DNA from 2 places in the Salipaludibacillus sp. HK11 genome. Region 1 is predicted to be linked to the other one. Evidence: a T-box and tRNA genes for the amino acid it is inferred to sense, from the RefSeq annotation. Region 1 holds a T-box; the other holds one or more tRNA genes.
What was found. The T-box of region 1 lies ahead of argS (arginine--tRNA ligase). A T-box ahead of a tRNA ligase gene usually reads a tRNA of that ligase, here a tRNA-Arg.
Positions count from the first base shown of each region.

Region 2: it encodes a tRNA-Arg, which carries the amino acid that the T-box ahead of argS (arginine--tRNA ligase) is inferred to sense. The anticodon was not compared.

Region 1 is NZ_CP181045.1:3,724,529-3,731,433, forward strand. It holds gene ACM26V_RS17465 (BCCT family transporter) at 1-403, shown strand, start outside; gene ACM26V_RS17470 (ABC transporter ATP-binding protein) at 517-2,226, opposite strand; gene argS (arginine--tRNA ligase) at 2,387-4,069, opposite strand; T-box leader at 4,138-4,368, opposite strand; gene ACM26V_RS17480 (response regulator) at 4,522-5,121, opposite strand; gene ACM26V_RS17485 (histidine kinase) at 5,127-6,266, opposite strand; gene ACM26V_RS17490 (fatty acid desaturase) at 6,388-6,905, opposite strand, start outside.
Region 2 is NZ_CP181045.1:125,094-131,998, reverse strand. It holds gene ACM26V_RS00880 (acyl-CoA mutase large subunit family protein) at 1-1,448, opposite strand, end outside; gene prli42 (stressosome-associated protein Prli42) at 1,717-1,803, shown strand; gene ACM26V_RS00870 (L,D-transpeptidase) at 1,857-2,366, opposite strand; gene ACM26V_RS00865 (aromatic acid exporter family protein) at 2,417-3,388, opposite strand; tRNA gene ACM26V_RS00860 (tRNA-Arg) at 3,679-3,753, opposite strand; gene ACM26V_RS00855 (hypothetical protein) at 3,834-4,193, opposite strand; gene ACM26V_RS00850 (BrxA/BrxB family bacilliredoxin) at 4,314-4,727, opposite strand; gene ACM26V_RS00845 (metal ABC transporter solute-binding protein, Zn/Mn family) at 4,856-6,109, opposite strand; gene ACM26V_RS00840 (hypothetical protein) at 6,212-6,670, opposite strand; gene ACM26V_RS00835 (dihydrolipoamide acetyltransferase family protein) at 6,871-6,905, opposite strand, start outside.

The DNA.
Region 1 (6,905 bases):
TTCCGATTCTGGGACTTACGTAATCGGAATGCTAACATCAAAAGGAAACATGAATCCCCCGATTCAATTGCGTGTAACATGGGGGGTATTGGAAGGTGCCTTTGCAGCCGTATTACTATTGTCTGGTGGGTTAGCCGCATTACAGACTGCAGCTGTTGTTGGTGGTTTTCCGTTTATGATTATTATGTTGTTTATGATATATTGTCTGATCAAAGCGTTGTTTACAGAACTGTCTGATGGTTCGTTACCGATGGAGCGTCAGCGCATCTATGCCGCGTTAGAAGACCTACGGACTGAGCACAGGATTCAAGATGACGTTATAAATGAAAATGAAGATGAATGGGTAATTGAAGGTGAAAATGGAGACGAAGAAGTGAAACATGAAGAGAAAGAAGAAAAATAACAATAAACCCTCACCAGCACTTTGGTGAGGGTTTTATTTGTGACTACTAAAATAGCCGGTTTAGAAACACTAGGGAACTAAAATGCAAACTACTGTACAATTAATTTCTTCATCTAGCCAAACTGTGCGTAATGTAGACGACTGTACACACCCTCAGATTGGATTAATTCGTCATGGTTTCCTTGTTCAGCAATGCCTTCTGGTGTGACAACTACAATCCGGTCTGCATTTTTAATCGTTGCTAGTCTATGCGCAATAACAAGCGTAGTGCGGCCTTTAGACAGCTCTGTCAACGATTTTTGAATAGCGATTTCTGTTTCTGTGTCTAGAGCAGAAGTTGCTTCATCCAAGATTAATATGGGTGGATTTTTCAAGAACATACGTGCAATCGACAAGCGTTGTTTTTGACCACCAGATAATTTAACACCACGTTCACCAATAAGTGTTTCTAATCCATCAGGTTGATTATAAATGAAATCAGCTAGCCTTGCTTTAGTAGCAGCTTCCATAATCTCTTCGTCCGTGGCACTCAAATTTCCGTATGAAATATTTTCTTTAATACTCCCCGAAAACAAAAATACTTCCTGTTGAACAATCCCGATTTGGCTGCGCAACGATTCCATTTTAACCTTGCGGATATCAACTCCATCGACCATGACTGTTCCATCATCGACTTCATAAAATCTCGGCAGCAAACTGCACAAGGTTGTTTTTCCTGCTCCCGAAGGTCCTACAAATGCAACTGTTTCTCCTGCATGAATGTTCAAATTAATATGATTGAGTACTTTTTCAAGACCTTGATAACCAAACGTGACATCTTGGTATGATATATTTCCGATTACATTTATATCTAAAGCATCTTTTGCATCTTGAATATCCGGTTCAATATCAAGTACTTCTGTATATCTTTTGAAACCAGCAATCCCTTTCGGATAGCTTTCAATGACTGCATTAATCTTCTGGATTGGGCCAATTAAAATATTTGAAATTAAAATAAATGCCACAAACTCTCCAAACGTTAAGTCTCCAGATATGACGAACCATGTTCCAAACAAAAGTGTCAGCAATGTGATAAGTCTCATAAGCATATAATTGGCTGTCACATTCTGAGCCATGATTTTATAAGAAGCTAACTTGGTAAGTCGATAGCGGTCATTATTTTGGGCAAATTGCTTTTGCTCAAATTTTTCATTAGCAAAGGCTTTAACGACACGAATACCGCCGATACTATCCTCTACTCTAGCATTAATATCTGCCACATCTTTGAACATTCGCCTAAACGTATGAGTCATTTTTTTGTTGAAATAAATTGCAAACACGACAATAAGTGGAACGAGAATAAAAATCATCACGGCAAGTCGCCAATTTATCGTCATCATAATTGCAAAGGAACCTACTAGTGTCATGATCGCAACGAACACATCTTCAGGACCGTGGTGAGCGACTTCACCTATTTCTTCAAGATCTTTTGTCAACCTAGAAATGGAATGTCCCGTTTTGCTATTATCAAAATAACCGAAGGATAGCTTCTGCAAATGTTCAAACAACTTCCTTCTCATGTCGGTTTCAATGTTAATCCCTAACATATGACCCCAATAGGTGACAATGTAATGCATAAACGTATTTAACATGTAAATGAAAAGTAAACCAACACACATCCAAAAAATGACGGTCCAACTTTCACCATGTTGTAACCTATCAATCACTTGATTGACAACCAATGGAAACGACAGTTCCAAAAGTCCGACGAATACAGCACACGAAAAATCAAGAATGAACAGACCTTTATAAGGCTTATAATATGAAAAAAAACGAGCTATCAATCTATTTCCTCCTTTAAACGAACGACTGAATATATTAATATATTCAGTCAATAGAGATATTCATAACGATACAATTGATAATGATATTCATTATCAATTGTATCGTTGTTTATTACATTTTACAATAGTATTTAATCATTTTGCCAAATTAGAAGATACGTCACATTTTCTCAGGAGCTTTTAATCCTAGTAACCTTAAACCTTCCTTCAAGACGATTTTAACCGAATAAACGAGAGACAATCGAGCTTGTATATATTCTGAATCGTCCAACACTCTAACCGATCCATAAAACTGATTAAACACCCTTGAAAGTTCGACGACGTACTTGGCAATTTGTGACGGATCGTACGTTTCAAAAGAACGTTTAATTACATCTGAGAATGCCATAAGCTGTTTCACAATAGGCCATGCTTGGTCATCTTCGATCATGCCACTCGAATTTGTTATTACAAACTGACCTTTGAGTAGAAGCGTCGATGCTCTAGCATGCGTGTATTGAACGTACGGCCCGGTCTCTCCTTCAAACCTAAGCATATCCTCAAGGGAAAACTCAATATCGTTAAGACGATGATGTTTTAAGTCATGAAAGATAATTGCTCCTATACCTACTTGACGTGCGACTTCCTCTTTTTCTTCAAGACTGGGATTTTTTTCATTAATATTTTTCATAGCGAGAGATACAGCCTCTTTCAGAACTTCATCTAACAAGACAATTTTCCCTTTACGAGTAGACATTTTCTTGCCTTCTTTCAAGATCATTCCAAACGAAACATGAGCCATTCCTTCCGTCCAACTGTAGCCCATTTCTGATAGAACAGCGAATAACTGTTGGAAATGCAGACTTTGCTCATTTCCAACGACGTAAAGTGATTTGGTAAAACCATACGTTTTTTGACGATATATTGCTGCCGCTAAGTCACGAGTTGCATAGAGTGTTGATCCGTCCTGCTTCTTAATCAAACAAGGTGGCAGACCTTCTAGTGGGACGACATGTGCCCCTTCCGACTCATTGAGGATTCCTTGATTTTGCAAAAGGTCTACCACTTGCTCCATCTTATCGTTATAAAAGGCTTCCCCATGTTCCGAATCAAACGTAATTCCTAGTTTTCGATATATTTCCGAGAACTCTTTAAGTGATTCTTCTCGAAACCATTCCCATAAAGCATGTGCTTCTTCATTACCCTCTTCTAATTTCTTGAACCACTCACGTCCTTGATCATTCAAGTCTGGATCATCTTCTGCCTTTTCGTGAAACATAATATACAGTTTCAACAACTCTTTAATCGGCTCTTGCTTTACCTCGGTCTCGTTTCCCCATAACCGATAAGCAGTAATTAGTTTTCCAAACTGAGTACCCCAATCACCTATATGATTGATCTTTACTGTTTTATAGCCGCATTTTTCGGCGATTAATGAAAGTGAATAACCAATGACCGTGGACCTTAAATGTCCCATTGAAAAAGGCTTAGCGATATTTGGTGATGAAAAATCAAGCGTAATAGTATCACCCTGACCTAGTTCAACATCACCAAAACGATCCTTAAACTCTATGACCTCTGAGATAACTTGGGCTGTAGCTTCCTTTCTTTTCAAAAATATATTTACATATGCACCAACCGGCTCGACTTTCTCAATATAAGCTGCTGATAACTTATTTGCGAGCTCACTTGCAATTATTACTGGTGACTTTCTAAACAATTTTGCCAATTCAAAGCATGGAAATGCTAAGTCTCCCATATGGTCATGTTTTGGCTCTTCAATCATCATATTGATTTTTCTACGCTCCAGTTTTCCCTCTAATTTCTTATCAATCAACTGCGCTACATCATCTTTTACCTTCATCACTTTACCTCCTATTGTAATTTCCACATTAGGGGCAAACATCAAAAAACTCCCGCCCCTTTCATATTGAAAGAGGCGAGAGTATAAATATAATCCCGCGGTACCACTCTAATTGCTTCTATCCACCGATAGAAACCACTTGGCATTGCTAACGAGGTTCATCCCGGCTCTCCCTACTTCGTACTTGTTCAAGAAAGCATCTCCAAAGTGCGGTTCATGATCTGCTTGGTATCGGGCTCCCACCATCCCCAATTCGCTAAGCCACCCCAGATCACTACTCTCTTTGTCATCGATGTTTATTTATAATATTAAAATATTATTTTTAATCATATCACGATTTTATTGATAATCAAGAAGAGATGCTAAAGTTTTTTACTGACTTACTAGCTAGTAAATAAAATTAGCACCTACATTTATGCTACGCAGGTGCTAGGATTTCTATGTTCAGCATACTAAGACCAGCCTTTTTCTTTGAACACAGTGATTGCTTCGATACGATTGCTCACTTCAAGTTTTTCAAGAATAGAGGAAATATAATTTCGGACAGTACCGTTCGTGAGGTAAAGTTGATTAGCTATTTCTTTTGTACTTTTACCTTCTGACATTAACTTTAACACTTCACTTTCCCGATCAGTCAAAGGATTCTGCGGACTATAAAACTCATCCACAAGTTCTGGTGCATAAATTCGTCGACCATTCATCACGCTTCGAATCGCACTTGCAAGTTCTTCACTTGGACTATCCTTTAACATATATGCATTCACTCCAGCTTTTACGGCCCTTTGAAAGTAACCTGACCTAGCAAACGTCGTTAAGATCATGAATTTACAGTCGCTTTCGCCTTTCAACTCTTCTGCTGCATCTAGTCCACTTTTTTTCGGCATTTCAATATCCATAATACAAACATCCGGCTTTTGCTCACGAACCAAAGTTACCACATCTTCACCATTGGCTGCACTGCCTACGACAGTCATATCTTCCTCTAAATCAAGGAGTGAAGAAAGAGCCCCCAATAGCATTTTCTGATCTTCAGCAATGACAATTCGAATCATCTTTCCTACCTCCTGTCTTTATTTTGATGATCCCCAGGAACATTAATTACAAGTGTGGTGCCATTTTCGGCATGTATATCAAGATTTCCATTTACAAATTCGAGTCTTTCTTTCATTCCTTTTATCCCGCTCTTTTTTTTACGGTCTTTCGTCGCGCCTATCCCAATACCGTTATCATAAACTTTTACAGCAAGGCCCGTATCCCCTGGTTCAACTATAATCGAACAAGATGAAGCTCCACTATGTTTAACTATGTTGGTAACTGCTTCTTTCACACACATACTGACAACATTTTCTGCGATCAACGACGTATTTGGCAATTGCAATGATCCTTCAAATTTAAACTCAATATTAGCCGCTTGTAATATTTGTTCGACTCGTTGAATTTCATCTTCTAGTTTCGTTCCACGCATCTCCGTCACCAGTTCACGCACTTCTTTCAAGGCAGTTCTTGCTGTTATTTGCACATCTTTTATTTCATCTCTAGCTTTATCTGGCTGTTTATTAATCAGTTTTGCTGCCAAATCACTTTTCAATCCAATTAATGAAAGTTTCTGACCGAGAGTGTCATGTAAATCTCGTGAGATTCGTTGTCGTTCTTCTAGCTTAACTAATTCGGAAATTCTTTTGTTCGCATCCTTTAATTGCCCTTGAAGTTTCTCTTCTTTATTCTTATTATATGTGCTCACGGGTAGAAGAATCACCGCAATCATACTCAGAAAAACAAAAGGTAGTTGCGTGATAAATACACTGGTGTGAAAGAAGAAACCATATGTACTTGTAGCGAATGTGGCAACTAGTAGAATAATGTATAAAGTCAAGAAGGCAGACCACTTTCTTAATGTACCGATGAAAAAGGCTAGAAACAAAAAGAAATATATGTAACCAAACAGTAAACTCATCACGGTTGATATTGCTATTTGCAAACTTGCACCTAAGTAGACAAGCCATCCATGAGAGGCAAACGACAACACGTAACAAAGAAAGTAACCAAGAACCATCGCAACCCCAAGGCTGATTTCAGGTGTAGATGAGTCTTGAACAATAAAATAAAAAGGGAGGATGTAAAAAACTACCCAAACATAGGGACTGAGCCCGGTGTTTTTGCGAACTTTCCAATTCCATTTTTCTACCATCCTTATCATCCCTCGTTTCTTCAAACTTCTTTGTTGATAGTTTAGCACAAAATGAAACGTCAATCAGACAGGAGTGTTACCCCTAAAAGATTGACGTAACCCTTTTATCGGTCGCGCTTAATTTCACTGATTAATTAGTTCTGATACTTTCTTGTTCCTTTAAATTATCAACAGACGAGTGCAGGATTTTCTTTGCCTGTTTAAACGAAACAAATCTTTTTGACTGTTCGTCCCATAGCCGGTAGCTGAGCGACTTGAAACTTGTAGCAAGCGTAATTGTTGTCGCTTTTTGCAAAGGTGGTGCTGCTTCGTGTGCCTTTTCCAAGTGATAGTTCGGAACTCTCGGGCTTAAGTGATGCACATGGTGAAAACCAATGTTTCCAGATATCCATTGCAACACTTTAGGCAATTTATAATAGGAACTTCCTTCTACCGCTGCCTGAACAAAACTCCACTCATCATCGTGCTCGAAATAAGAGTCTTCAAATTGATGTTGCACATAAAATAACCAAATCCCTAGCATCCCAGATACAAGAAACACTGGAAACTGCATAATAAAAAGTGTTTGCCAACCAATGATTAAGCCCAATATAGTATATAAACCAACGATAGAAAGATTTGTCACATATGTGTTGATTCTTTCTTTAC
Region 2 (6,905 bases), 1.6 Mb from region 1:
ATAACAAATTCCTCATCAACTTTAGGAATACGCGTTTTTTGTTCATCGCCTCCATTGAATTTGTTCACTCCGACAACGATATCTTCTCCATTTTCTAACCGTTGTTGCGTCTCGTATGCTGATCGGTGAATTTCCCGCTGCATATATTGATTCTCAACAGCAGCAACCGCTCCACCCATTTCTTCTATTCGATCCATGTACTTCCGTGTTTCCGTTTCCAAATTATCAGTTAACGCTTCTATGAAATAGGATCCACCTAAGGGATCTACCGTATCCGAAACACCCGTCTCATGTGCAATGATTTGTTGCGTACGTAAAGCCATACTCGCTGAGTCTTCCGTCGGCAAAGAAACTGCTTCATCCTGTGCATTTGTGTGTAAACTTTGCGTTCCACCCAATACTGCTGCTAGCGCCTGTAAGCAAACTCTCACGACATTATTTTCTGGTTGGTTCGCGGTTAACGTAGATCCGGCTACTTGCGTATGTAAACGCATCTGCCAGCTCTTTGGATTTTGAGCAAGAAAAACATTTCTCATGATTTTAGCCCACATTCTCCTAGCAGCTCTCAATTTCGCGATTTCTTCAAATAACTCGTTATGTACATTAAAAAAGAAAGTAATCCTTGGCGCAAATTTGTCAATATCTATTCCAGATTCCAATGCTGTTTCAACATATGCAATCGCATTTGATAAAGTAAAAGCTAGCTCTTGTACTGCTGTCGAACCTGCCTCACGAAAATGATAACCACTTATACTAATCGGGTGGAATGCAGGCACATGATCAGAACAGTATTCAAATATATCTGTTATCAGACGCATCGAAGCTTTAGGTGGATAAATATATGTCCCTCTTGCAACATATTCTTTCAAAATATCGTTTTGAATTGTTCCACGTATCTGGTCTTTCTTTACTCCTTGTTTTTCTGCAACAATGATATACATTGCTAGTAAAACAGTTGCTGGGGCATTAATTGTCATAGAAGTACTTACTTTATCAAGTGAGATATGATCAAACAATATTTCCATATCTTCTAACGAATCGATTGCAACCCCCACTTTCCCTACTTCCCCTAGCGCCATGATATCATCAGAATCATAACCTATTTGCGTCGGCAAATCGAAGGCAACAGAGAGGCCCGTTTGTCCTTGATCTGTTAAAAAACGGAATCGTTCATTTGTCTCTTTGGCAGATCCACTCCCAGCGTATTGGCGCATCGTCCAACGTTTTCCTCGATACATCGTTGCACGAATCCCTCTAGTAAAAGGAAAATCTCCAGGGAACCCTAACCTTCCCATGTAATTTTCATCAATTTTTTCTGGGAAATAAGTGCACTCTAACGGTATTTTTGATGACGTGTAAAAGGCAACTTTCCTTTCTGATTGTTTGAATATTTGCTTTCGAATTTGCTCCTGCCATTTTCGATAAGATTGTTTATATTCATCGATCATAGAGACTCCCCCTTCCAACTGTTCCATCGGTAAAATCACAACAACACTTTTACGAGGACATAAGTAGCCTAAGAAGTACATCTTCCTAACCAGCTGTAGGATGAGATATACAAGAGTTTTTGAAGGCGTATTACAATATATCCTTTTTACTCCTCGAACATTCGTTATATAAATCATTTATTTCCTAACCTCCCCATAGTCTTCCTCTTGAAAATTAGGCAAAGAACCTTTAAAATAGAAGATAGATAAGTAAGAGGAGGGAAATCACATGCCCCGTAAATTTCGTAAAGCCATCGTATATATGATGATTATCGTCATGTTTTTAGGAACTGTGTTTATGGGAATATCCCTATAAACTGGCATAAGAAAGAAAGGACAGCCATAATTTTTGGCTGTCCTTCTTGTTTTTCATTCACTTATAGCCCCATGGTGCTTTCCTAGTTCTTCAAATGAATCGCCCTTAGAAGTTACTAGCACCTTTGTTCCAAGAGGAATTTCTTCAAATAATACTTCTACATCGGAATTAATTAAACGAACACACCCGTTTGATATGCTATAACCTACAGTAGAAGGTCGATTTGTCCCGTGAATCCCATATAAACGCCCATCGGTTTCTTCTGCATCAAAGCCAATCCATCTCGTACCTAAAGGGTTATCCTTATCTCCTCCTTGAATATCCAACTTACGATAATATGGGTTGATCGCTTTTACTACAATATTAAATTCACCTTCAGGAGTCTCGGTTCCCTTTTTTCCAATAGCCACGTCAAATACTTGCTTCACTTCTCCATCATTAATATATGCAAGTTGGTGAGAAGACAAACTAACTATCACATAAGGATCTCCTTCTAATGGATTGACGCCTAAGGGCCAAATAGGTGAAACAATGGAAAGGATTGAAAGCAAGATTGCGAGCATTGCTGATCACTCCATCTCTTTTCCCATATCATCTGCCTTATTTGTTATATCTATTCACGAAACACTTTATACTCTCTTGTCGTCTTGAACTGCCGTTTAATTACTAAATATTGTTCTAGCTCTCTAACAAGATGAGCCAATGCTGACCTAGCCTCGAACTCTTCCCTTGTTTTAGGTAACGGCATATCCTTATATGAATCTTGAAGAGACTCTAATTTATTTATGTATATATGGGCAGTGTTCTCTGGATGAACCCCCTCACTTAACTCTTCCATGAAGTCAGCCAGCATATCTGCTTGTTTCACATGCTGATCAATCGATGTGAGAAGTGGCATCATACGCTCAATGATATCGAGCTGTTTTTCACGCATTTTAAAATAATGGTAATAAACATCCTCGTATCTCATAATATGATTCTCTAAATTTTGTAACGCTCCATTTTTTGCATTTCGCAAAAGAGCTTCCGACTTTGTGATCTCACTTCCATCCCAGTTATTATCGCCATAACGAACATAATAGGCAAATTCATGAAAAATTGTCGCATAATATTCTTCTATTTGCTGCTGGAGTTTTTCCAGGTGGTTTTCTTGACTTGGCATATATGAATTCATAAGCAATGCCACTCCAATTCCAATTGTAATCAATGCTACCTCATTTAGTAACAGAGAAATACTTAAGTCTGCAACAGTATAAATATGAAAAATAATTACTATACTCGTGACAATTCCAGTTTGCAATTTCAAGGCAACTGTTGTTGGAATAAATAGTAGTGTCAAAATCCCTATTGAAAGAGCATGATACCCAAGTGACTCAAAAATAGCTACTGCGAATACGATGCCAATAATCGCGGCTAAAAATCGTGCCCAAGAACTTTGTATGGAACTTCTTCTCGTTTTTTGCACACATAAAACAGTTAGGATCCCCGCTGAAGCAAAAAAATCTAATTGAAGAGCTTGCGCAATTGCAACTGCTAAGGTTGCACCTAATGCTGTTTTTAAAGTTCTGTGTCCTATTTTAAACAATATATTCACCTGTTTCTTTTTATTGAAAGGCGAGCCATCTTCACGTGTGTCCAATGGGCTCCTCTATATATTATGAGGTCTATCATTTCTTTTCAAGTAGTTTTATTCTTATCATCCTATCATATCATGTGACTTTATTATCTATTTATTCTTAAAAATAGCATGACTACGAAATACTACTAGCTTATTTTCCAGAGACGTTTATATTTTCAATTTGATATGCGATAAACTGAGCTTAAAATCAAAAAAAACCTTTGAGCCAATAAGCTAAAGGTTTGTATGTATAAGTATGGTGCGCCCGCCAGGATTCGAACCCGGAACGCGAGAGCCGAAATCTCGTATGATATCCATTTCACTACGGGCGCAAATAAATGCGGAATGCTTTCATCCGCACTATAGGAGTATAACAATATTAAATGAAAAAATCAATCCTAAATTAGAATTTTTATGATTCGTTCACTTCATCTTCAAACATTTTCTCAAACCGTTCATTCATTTGATCTTGATTATATCCCATTTCACCAAGGCGGCTTGCAAAATTCTGAGCCCATAACTTTAATCTGTCTGCCATTTTAGCAAATTTCTTCTTTACTTTAGGTCCCTTTTCAACTTTTGAACGACCTTCCGCATTTGACATCACATTTTCCGAGATAAATAATGCTTTCCATAACGCATCCTCATCAAATTCCTCTGCATCGTCATTGAAATGAGCAATAACTTTTTTATAATATTTTTCGAATTCGTCAAAAGGAATTTCTTCTTCCATTTTTAGATATTCATGAATTTGTTTATACAATTCATTCACTTCGTAACACTCCTCTTCTTCTATGTAAATAATTAAAATAGTGCATTAAAAATTATAGCATAAAAAAGAGGTAGCATCCACTACCCCTTCATTCAATCTTTCTATAAAGACGCCTAAAATTTATTTAAAGTAAGAATCAACGCCTTGTTCAAGCTTCTGAACGACTTCAATTGGTTCGTGTCCTTCAATTTCATGGCGCTCTAGCATCATTTTAATTTCTCCATCTTTAAGTAATGCAAATGACGGAGACGATGGTGCATATCCAGTAAAGTATGAACGCGCTTTTTCTGTTGCTTCTTTGTCTTGTCCTGCAAATACAGTCACGTAATTATCAGCTTGCACTTGATAATTTTTCATGTAGGATGCAGAAGGTCTAGCGATACCTCCAGCACATCCACACACTGAATTAACTAACACCAGTGTTGAACCAGGTTTCTTAAATACTTCCTCCACTTCTTCTGGAGTTGTTAACTGTTGATAACCTGCTTCAACCATATCGTTACGCGCAGCTTCCACCACATCATTCATAAACATTTGAAATTCCACAAACAGACACCCTTTCTTGTTAGACTGTATCTCTATTTTACAACTTATATATCTTGTTTACCAACATTTCGTTTGAAAAAGCACCTACTCATTAGAATAGGTGCTCTGTTAGGCTTCTATTGAAGTGCTTGTTCTAACATTTCAATATTATGTCTCATTAAGCTAAAATAGTCTTCGTCATTCTCTATATCTTCGTCTGTTAATGCTTCCAAATTGTGAATCCACAATTCTTCTGCTCCAGCTTCTTCACGGACGGTTTCAGCATAGTTTGTCGGAATGTTTTGTTCAAACATTACATAATTGAGATCGTTCTCCTCCATCAAAGAGATAACTGATTGAATCTGTTGTATCGAAGGCTCGTTTGTTGGCGATAATCCTGCGATTCCAGCTTGATGGATGTCATAACGGTTCTCCCAATAGCCGTACCCTGCATGTGAAACAATAATTGTATCTTTCACTTTTTCGTCAGCCATTGTTTGGAATTCTTCATCTAACTCTTCAAGTTCTAATTTCAACTCTTCAAAGTTCGCTGTGAATTCTTCTTCTCCCTCTGGACGTAAATCAATTAAAGCATGCTTGATATTGTTTGCATAGTCGATTGCGATAATTGGGTCTAACCAAACATGTGGATCTTGGTCACCATGGTCATGATCGTGATCGTGACCATCATCGTTATGTCCATGGTCATTATTTTCTTCATGTCCATGATTATCATCGTTATGTTCATGGTCGTGATCATGATTGTGTTCATCGTTGTTTTCATGATCATGATTGTGTTCATCGTTGTTTCCATGATCATGATTGTGTTCATCGTTGTTTCCATGATCATTATCGTGATCATCGTTGTTTCCATGATCATGATTGTGTTCATCGTTGTTTCCATGATCATGGTCGTGGTCATCATTTTCTTCATGTCCGTGGTCATCATGATCATAACCAATAAGGTCTAATCCGTCTGTGGCTTCTAGAACCATCACATCGTGATTAGCCACTGCATCTATGATGCTATCAGCAAACCCTTCAAAGTCTGCACCATTGTAGATAAATAAGTCCGCTTCTGCAACTTCTATCATTTGGTTCGCAGTAGGTTCGAACGTGTGCGCATCAGCACCGATTGGCACGATATTTTCGACCTGCACATGATCTCCACCAATACGATTAGTAAAATTTTCAATTGGATAAAGTGTTGTCTTAACTGTCACTGTTTCTAATTCCTCAGTGACTTCTTCGTTTTCTTCTTGATTATTGTTCTCCTCGGTGCTTGTCTCTGTTTCATTTTCGTTTTCGTTTTCATTTTCATTCCCACAAGCAACCATAAATACACTCAATACGAGCATCATGGCAAAGATAATAGATATTTTCTTAAACATACAGCTTCCCCTTTCGTAATCATTACGGTTTAATTAACAATACATTACGGATTATATCGTAAATATTCAGCTTTGTAAATAATAATGATTACGATTGGATAATTAATTTTCTCCTTTTATCACTTCTTTCATTTCTGCATTCCAATTTTTTTTCAATGTTAATATATGCTGTATGTTAATTTTTATTTGCTCTGCTTCGCGTTCTGTTACTGCTGTCAAAAAATGTTCTTGAACTATTGCATGTTTGTCATACCAATCCTCTGATATATTTTCACATAAGTCTTTTTGTTTTTCTTTACTATATTCTTTTAATTTTTTATTAATTGCTTCTCTTTCACTATTAATTTCTCTCCATTCTTCTAATAAGTCAGGTCTATGTTTCTCGACAACTAGTTCAAGATAATAAATTAAATGCGGTTGAAGAGTCTTTACATGGTAATCAACACACTGCGAAGTAACACCTTCTTGAACACTTTCTTCACTATCTTCTACCAATATGTCTGCCGATACCGGTGTGGTAATCATATGTAGACTTAATACAACTAATCCTAAAATTGACATGGCATATGCCTCCTTTTCAGATTAGTCTGCACAGGTTTTCGAAAAACATGAATAAGATAGCTCTTTATTTTGTGGGGCACCCTCTCCTTTTCTTTTTTCCATACATTCAAATAAAATTAAAAAAAGATGAAACCACAGCTCACTAAAGTAAACTTGGTTCCATCGGCTAAAATTAGTCTATTTAAACTTCTCGTACATTACTATATGGTCACTGTTTTTTCATTCATATTCTCTA